One region of the Pseudomonas antarctica genome, then DNA from elsewhere that is predicted to be linked to it. Evidence: predicted binding sites of a transcription regulator. Region 1 holds the regulator's gene; the other holds the start of a gene.

Region 1 (3,964 bases):
CGCCAAGAGTCAAGATACTGCCGCGCTGGTGGCTGCGGTGCGCGTCGGATTGTCCCGTGCAATCGTGCAAAGCATTGTAGGGGTTGAGTCTGAGCTGCCTGTTATCACCTTGGAGCCAAGGTTGGAACAAATATTGCTCAATAGTATTCAGAAGGCAGGGCAAGGCCAGGAAGAGGGCGTTCTGCTGGAGCCAAGCATGGCTGAGAAGCTACAGCGTTCGTTGATCGAAGCCGCGCAGCGTCAGGAAATGGCGGGTCACCCGGTGATTCTGCTGGTGGCGGGCCCGGTCCGAGCGATGTTGTCGCGGTTTGGACGTCTGGCAGTGCCGAATTTGCACGTTTTGGCTTATCAGGAAATTCCTGACAACAAGCAAGTGACTATTGTCGCGACAGTAGGGCCCAACGGCTGAGGTAGTGGGATATGCAAGTTAAGCGTTTTTTCGCCGCCGATATGCGTCAGGCCATGAAACTGGTACGTGATGAGCTGGGCGCCGATGCCGCGATTATTGGAAACCGCCGTATTGCCGGCGGTGTCGAGCTGACGGCTGCCCTGGATTACACCCCCTCGGCGCTGGCGCCGCGCGTGCCGAACATGGAGCTTGAGGACGAGCTGCGCAAGACCGCTTCGCGCATTGTCTCGGCCCAGGCTGAGCTGAGTATGCGTGGCGACAGCGATTCCACCAGCAGTCGCCAGTTGTTCGCCGGCCTGCCGCTGACCGCCGCCGAACCGCTGGTTGAGCCGACATTCAAAGAACCGCCGCGTCCTGCAGCGCCAGCCCCGGCTGCCGCAGTCGACCAGCGCGTGTTTGACTCGATGCGTTTTGAACTCAATGGCCTGCGTGAGCTGCTTGAAGTGCAATTGGGCTCGTTGGCGTGGAACCAGCTGCAAGGCAGCAAACCGCACCAGGCCAACCTGTGGCGTCGCCTGCAACGTATCGGCCTGTCCGGCCCGTTGTCCCGCGACCTGTTGGCACTGACTGCTGAAGTCGAAGAGCCTCGCCAGGCCTGGCGCATGTTGCTGGCCCACCTGGCACGCATGATCGTCACGCCGGAAATCGAACCCCTGGAAGAGGGCGGTGTGATCGCCATGGTCGGCCCTGCCGGCATGGGCAAGACCACCACCCTGGCCAAGCTGGCTGCGCGTTATGTGCTCAAGTACGGCGCGCAGAATATCGCGCTGGTGAGCATGGACAGCTACCGTATTGGCGCCCAGGAACAGCTTAAGACCCTGGGCCGCATCCTCAATGTGTCGGTGACCCACGTCGACGCGGGCCAGTCCCTGGCCAACGCGCTCGACCCGTTGCTGCGCAAGCGTGTGGTGCTGATCGACACTGCCGGCCTGCAAGCCAGTGATCCGGCATTGCGCATGCAGCTGGAAAGCCTGGCTGGGCGTGGCATCAAGTCAAAAAATTACCTGGTGCTTGCAACCACCAGCCAGAAACAGGTTCTTACCGCTGCCTATCACAGCTACAAGCGTTGCGGCCTGGCGGGTTGCATTCTGACCAAGCTCGACGAAACGGCGAGCCTGGGTGAAGTGCTGAGCCTGGCCATCAGTCATGAATTACCGGTCGCCTACCTGACCGACGGGCCGCGGATTCCGGATGATTTACATCTGCCGCGCCGTCATCAGTTAGTCAGCCGTGCTGTCAGCGTGCAAATGCAAGAAGAGCCTAGCGAGGAAGCGATGGCCGACATGTTCGCCGACCTTTACCACAACCCGGCAAAGCGGGTGGGTTGAAGGGCAGGATGAACACCGTGAAAAGTATCTACATCGATGGTCTGCAAGCGATTCACGCGGCCAAGCCATGTAGCCTGCGTCTAAGCAAGACAAGGTAAAGAAATAAAATGGGCAGCATGCATCCCGTACAGGTGATCGCGGTGACCGGCGGCAAAGGTGGCGTCGGAAAAACTAACGTGTCAGTGAATTTGTCCCTGGCCCTGGCAGAGCTTGGCCGTCGGGTCATGCTGCTGGATGCTGACCTGGGGCTGGCGAACGTCGACGTTCTGCTGGGGCTGACACCCAAACACACCCTTGCCGATGTGATCGAGGGCCGCTGCGAGCTGCGCGATGTGCTGCTGCAAGGTCCCGGTGGCATTCGTATCGTGCCGGCGGCCTCGGGTACCCAGAGCATGGTGCATCTGAGCCCGGCGCAGCACGCCGGCCTGATCCAGGCGTTCAGTGACATCGGCGACAACCTCGACGTGCTGGTGATCGACACCGCCGCCGGGATCGGCGAGTCCGTGGTCAGCTTCGTGCGCGCTGCCCAGGAAGTGCTGCTGGTGGTCTGCGATGAGCCCACCTCCATCACCGATGCCTACGCCCTGATCAAACTGCTTAACCGTGACTACGGCATGAATCGCTTCCGTGTGCTGGCCAACATGGCCCAAAGCCCGCAGGAAGGGCGAAACCTGTTCGCCAAGTTGACCAAGGTCACGGATCGCTTCCTCGATGTCGCCTTACAATACGTTGGCGCAGTTCCCTATGACGAGTGTGTGCGCAAGGCTGTGCAAAAGCAGCGTGCAGTCTATGAAGCGTTCCCTCGTTCGAAGTGCGCATTGGCGTTCAAGGCTATTGCCCAGAAGGTCGATACTTGGCCGTTGCCCGCCAACCCGCGCGGGCATCTGGAGTTTTTCGTCGAGCGATTGGTGCATCAGACGAGCGCAGGACCGGTGCTATGACAGCCAGCGGCTATAACCTTTACAAAAACTCGGCACGTGACAGCCAAGGCGAATTGATCGAGCGCTATGCGCCCCTGGTCAAGCGCATTGCCTACCACTTGCTGGCACGCCTGCCTGCCAGTGTACAGGTTGAAGACCTGATCCAGGCCGGCATGATCGGCCTGCTCGAAGTGTCGACCAAATACGACGCGAGCAAAGGCGCGAGTTTCGAGACGTATGCGGGTATCCGTATCCGTGGTGCGATGCTCGATGAAGTGCGTAAAGGGGACTGGGCGCCGCGTTCGGTACACCGCAACACGCGAATGGTCAGTGACGCAATTCGTGCAATTGAAGCAAAAACAGGTCGTGACGCTAAAGATCATGAAGTTGCGGCCGAACTCCAATTGAGTCTCGACGATTACTACGGGATTTTGAACGATACCTTGGGCAGCCGCCTGTTCAGTTTCGACGACCTGTTGCAGGACGGCGAACACGAAGGGCTGCACGAGGACGGCGCGAGTGCACATCTCGAACCGTCGCGCGACCTGGAAGATGAACGCTTCCAGGGGGCGTTGGCGGAAGCGATTGCCAATTTGCCTGAGCGTGAGCGACTGGTGTTGGCGCTGTACTACGACGAAGAGCTGAACCTCAAGGAAATCGGTGAGGTCCTGGGGGTCAGCGAATCGCGTGTCAGCCAGCTGCATAGCCAGTGCGCAGCCCGCTTGCGGGGGCGATTGGGAGAGTGGCGCGCGCGCTGACAGGCAGTGTGGGGATACTGCAGCGCAATTAGGCGAGAGGTGAAAAGCCTTTCGCGGGTTCGTTCCGTGGTACCCCTGGCAGTCCTTTTTGTGTAACGCCTGTTGATTGAAATGGCGCGTCCAGGTGCTGGGCGCGTTTAAGACTGCTTGGAGGTCGAATTGGACAAGAACATGAAAATCCTCATCGTTGATGACTTCTCAACGATGCGGCGGATCATAAAAAACCTGTTGCGTGACCTTGGGTTCACCAACACGGTCGAGGCGGATGACGGCCTGACGGCGATTCCTATCCTCAACAGCGGGAGCATCGACTTTCTGGTAACCGACTGGAACATGCCGGGCATGACCGGCATCGACTTGCTGCGTCACGTGCGCGCCGATGAAAAACTGCGCAGCCTGCCTGTGCTGATGGTGACCGCCGAAGCCAAGCGTGAACAGATCATCGAAGCCGCCCAAGCCGGGGTTAACGGTTACGTGGTTAAGCCATTCACTGCATTGGCCTTGAAAGAGAAGATCGAAAAAATCTTCGAACGCATCCACGGCTGATGC
Region 2 (3,964 bases), 490 kb from region 1:
GCCTGGGCGCTGCCGATGGCTTCTTCGCCAAGGCTTTGCATGTAGAACGACATTTTTTTCTGACGTTGGGCGACCACCATGCGGTTGTCGAAAATCCGCGTCTTGAGCATGGCGCGCATGCCCTTGCGCAGGATCTCGACCGGTACGCCTTCGCCCCACGGGCCAAGGGCCTGGCCCTGGTCGTCGAGCACGCGAATCAGGCCTTTTGCCAGGTCGGCGGTGTCGGCGGGTTCTACATCGATGGCGGGTTTGCGCACCAGGCCGGCGTCGGTCAGACGCAGGTAGGTAAAGTCGGTCTTGCAGCCTGGGCGGCCCGAGGGTTCGGGAACGTGCAGGCGCAATGGTGCATATGGCTGATTCATGGCTTTCTACGCTCGATCTTGTGAATTCTTGTAGTGGGCGCGCTAGCTGACAGTCAGTCTCCGGGTAGGAGAAATCTTGTCCTACAAACATCATAGGCGTGGCGTAGAAGAATATTTATCTGTGTTTCGTTGCGCTCGCGATCATTTGCGGATAAAAAAACTGCATAACCATAAAAAACAGGTGATTTTGTCTCATGCGCAAACTGGACCGTACCGATATCGGCATTCTCAACGCCTTGCAGGAGAACGCCCGCATCACCAACGCCGACCTGGCTCGCTCGGTCAACCTGTCACCCACACCGTGTTTCAACCGGGTCAAGGCGATGGAGGAATTGGGCCTGATACGCGACCAGGTCACGCTGCTCGACGCGGATTTGCTCGGGCTGCACGTCAACGTGTTCATCCACGTCAGCCTGGAAAAGCAGAATGAACTGGCCTTGCAGCAGTTTGAAGGCGCAATCTCGGACCGCCCGGAAGTGATGGAGTGCTACCTGATGGCTGGCGACCCCGATTACCTGATCCGCGTGCTGGTGCCGACAATCCAGTCACTGGAACGCTTCATGATGGACTTTCTGACCAAGGTACTGGGCGTAGCCAACATCCGCTCAAGCTTTGCGCTCAAACAAGTGCGTTATAAGACGGCGTTGCCTTTGCCGCCGGATGGCTTGATGGTCTGATTAAAGGTAGACGGCGGCGCTAAGTTGCGCTGCCGAGTCAAATGCTGACCGTGTCCAGAGACGTTTCCATCTTTTTATTGATGCTCATCAATATAATCAGGACTTTCATCTGAGCGTTCCAATGCACCTGCTAAGCTGAATTTTTAAATGGCGGGATACGTCATGGATAATCAGCAATTAATATGCCGTGCGCTCTACGACTTTAATCTAACTCAGCTTTCTATTGCCGCAGCACTGGAAGATATGGCCGCGCTGATCGAAACGCTAAGTTGCCTGCCGCCGCCGATCAGTGCGTCATTGAAACGCCACCTGGAAACGGTCGGCCGAAACTGTGATCGCTCCTGTAATGCGATGTATTCGCTACTTAGTGAAGAGGCTGAAGTCGAATGACCTGGCGGGTTGTACGCAAGGGTGGGGCAACTTTGTTTGTTAGCTAAGTAACAGAAAAGTCTGAACGTTGTTTGCCGAAATAATAAATTTTTACGTGAGTGCTCACATATTTTTCACACATGACTACACACGATGGTAGCTATAAGCCACTTAACTAATAAGACCAGGCAAGAGGTGAGTAGCTATGTCCATGAGATCCTTAAAGTTAAACCTCCGTGCCGCCCTTTGTTTTGGCGTCGTGTGCCTTCTGCTATTAATTCAGGGGGGCATGACGCTGGTAAAAGTCGATACCATTTATGCCTCGACGGTTGAAATTGAAACCAACTGGCTGCCGAGTGTTCGTCTGGCCGGGAAAATCGACTCCGCCCTGTATAAGCTGCGCCTGGAGTTGCGCGGCTTTGCGATGGACGTGGTCATGAAAACTCAAGGCTCACCGGAGACAATCCAGAGCATCCGGGCGGACCTGACCAAGGTCGCCGAGAGTTATGCGGCCATGGTGTCGAGTGCCGAGGAGCAGGCTAAATATGACGAGGTCCTCGGTGGTATTCGAAGTTACAACCAGCAGGTCGACGGCTTTCTTGCGATCGCTGCCACAGGGGACGCTGCACGGCTCGCGGTCTACATGCATGACGTGCTGAGCCCCATCGCCGTAAAGGTACAGGGTTCGATCAGCGAATTGATCCAGTTGAACGAGCGCGGCTCGCAGCAGGCCGTGCAGGTCGCCGCCAGCGAGCACACTGCGACGCGTCTGTTTACCTGGGGGCTGATGGCGGTTTCACTGCTGTTGGCCGTGGCAGTCGCCGGCCTGTTTACCCGCAGTATCATTAAACCGGTACGTGAATTGCTCGTATCGACCGCGAAGATCGCTGAAGGCGACCTACGCGTGGCGATTACCGTGGATGGCAAGGATGAGCTAACGGCGCTTCAGCAGTCCACGGCGGCCATGCAGATGAACCTCAAGACCACCTTGCAGAACATCTCCGAAGCTTCCGGGCAATTGGCTTCGGCTGCCGAAGAGATGAGTTCGATTACCCGTGAGTCCAGCGCAGGCATTGAGCGCCAGAGCCAGGAAACCGATCAGGCCGCCACGGCGGTCAATCAGATGACGGCTGCCGTGGAAGAAGTGGCCCGCAACGCGGTCTCGGCCTCCCAATCGACCCAGGACTCCCAGCGCTCGGCGAAAATCGGCCAGGAGCGTGTCACCCAGACCATCGCTGCGATTGAAAAACTCAGCACCACGGTGCAGCAGACCGGTGTGGAAGTCGAAGGCCTGGCCAGGCAGGCGCAGGACATTGCCCGGGTGGTGGAAGTGATCCGCTCGATTGCCGAACAGACTAACCTGCTGGCACTGAACGCCGCCATTGAAGCAGCGCGGGCCGGTGAGCAGGGGCGCGGCTTTGCGGTAGTGGCCGACGAAGTGCGGGCATTGGCCCACCGCACTCAGACTTCGACGCAGGAAATCGAGCAGATGATCGCGAAGATCCAGACCTGTTCCAGCGACGCCGTCGCCTCCATGAGCATGAACCGCAGCGAAGCGGTGGACTCATTGAAAATTGCTCATGAAGCCGGCCAGGCCATCCTTCAGATTACCGAGGCCATTGCCGATATCAATGACAGAAACCTGCTGATCGCGACTGCTTCCGAGGAGCAGGCCCATGTGGCCCGTTCGGTGGATCAGAACCTGATCAGTATCCGCGACCTGTCGATCCAGAGTTCGTCGGCCGCCGGGCAAACGTCGATTGCCAGCCACGAGCTGTCTAAGCTGGCGATGGACCTCAAGCACATCGTGGCCCGTTTTTCCATAGCCTGACGGTGCACGCAGTGGGGGATGGCCTATGTTGAAACGCATTCCTGCGTCGCAAGCGATTTTGGGCATGTATATCCATAAACTCGAGGGTGCCTGGATCGAGCATGGTTTTTGGAAAAACCAATTCTTACTGGAGCGCGCCGAGGATCTGCAGCGCCTGCAGGCGTCGCAGATTCAGAATGTATGGATTGATACACTCAAGGGTTGCGACGTGACACCCGTTGTCGCGGCCACGTTGCACTCGGCACCGGCGCCGGCCAAGCCCCGAGAGGTGCTAATCCGTCACGAGATGAAGGCGGAAGTGGCTCGCGCGGTAAAGTTGTGTGGGGTTGCCAAGCGTGCGGTTATTACCATGTTCGGGGAGTTGCGCATGGGCGGGGCGGTCGCGCCCACGCAGGTGACCCAACTGGTGGACGACATCTCCCAGTCGCTGCTGCGACACCCTCATGCCTTGCTCAGCCTGGCCCGCCTGAAGACCGCCAATGAATACACCTACATGCACTCGGTGGCTGTGTGTGGGTTAATGATCGCACTGGCACGCCAGCTGGAGATGTCGCCCGACATGATCCAGGAAGCGGGCTTGGCCGGGTTGTTTCACGATGTTGGCAAAATGGCCGTTCCCGACGCGATCCTGAGTAAACCCAGCACGTTGACCGAGCTTGAGTTCGCCTCGGTGCGCCAGCACCCGGCGCAGGGCGCAGCCATGCTGCGACAATGCCCACAGATCA

The links. The regulator FliA, encoded in region 1, starts transcription of late flagellar genes. The targets are predictions, from matches to a motif close to CTAAAGTTTNNNNNNNNNNNGCCGNTAA.
Region 2: A7J50_RS18025 (methyl-accepting chemotaxis protein) is a predicted target of FliA. The motif match lies at 1,483-1,510, and genes of this name have one in related genera.

What each region holds. Positions count from the first base shown of each region.
Region 1 covers NZ_CP015600.1:4,525,460-4,529,423, reverse strand. Annotated here, with positions in the region: gene flhA (flagellar biosynthesis protein FlhA) at 1-409, shown strand, start outside; gene flhF (flagellar biosynthesis protein FlhF) at 421-1,737, shown strand; gene fleN (flagellar synthesis regulator FleN) at 1,845-2,678, shown strand; gene fliA (RNA polymerase sigma factor FliA) at 2,675-3,415, shown strand; gene A7J50_RS20460 (chemotaxis response regulator CheY) at 3,587-3,961, shown strand.
Region 2 covers NZ_CP015600.1:4,033,561-4,037,524, reverse strand. Annotated here, with positions in the region: gene A7J50_RS18035 (3-methyl-2-oxobutanoate dehydrogenase (2-methylpropanoyl-transferring) subunit alpha) at 1-362, opposite strand, end outside; gene A7J50_RS18030 (Lrp/AsnC family transcriptional regulator) at 557-1,039, shown strand; gene A7J50_RS31415 (hypothetical protein) at 1,202-1,429, shown strand; gene A7J50_RS18025 (methyl-accepting chemotaxis protein) at 1,614-3,239, shown strand; gene A7J50_RS18020 (HD-GYP domain-containing protein) at 3,265-3,964, shown strand, end outside.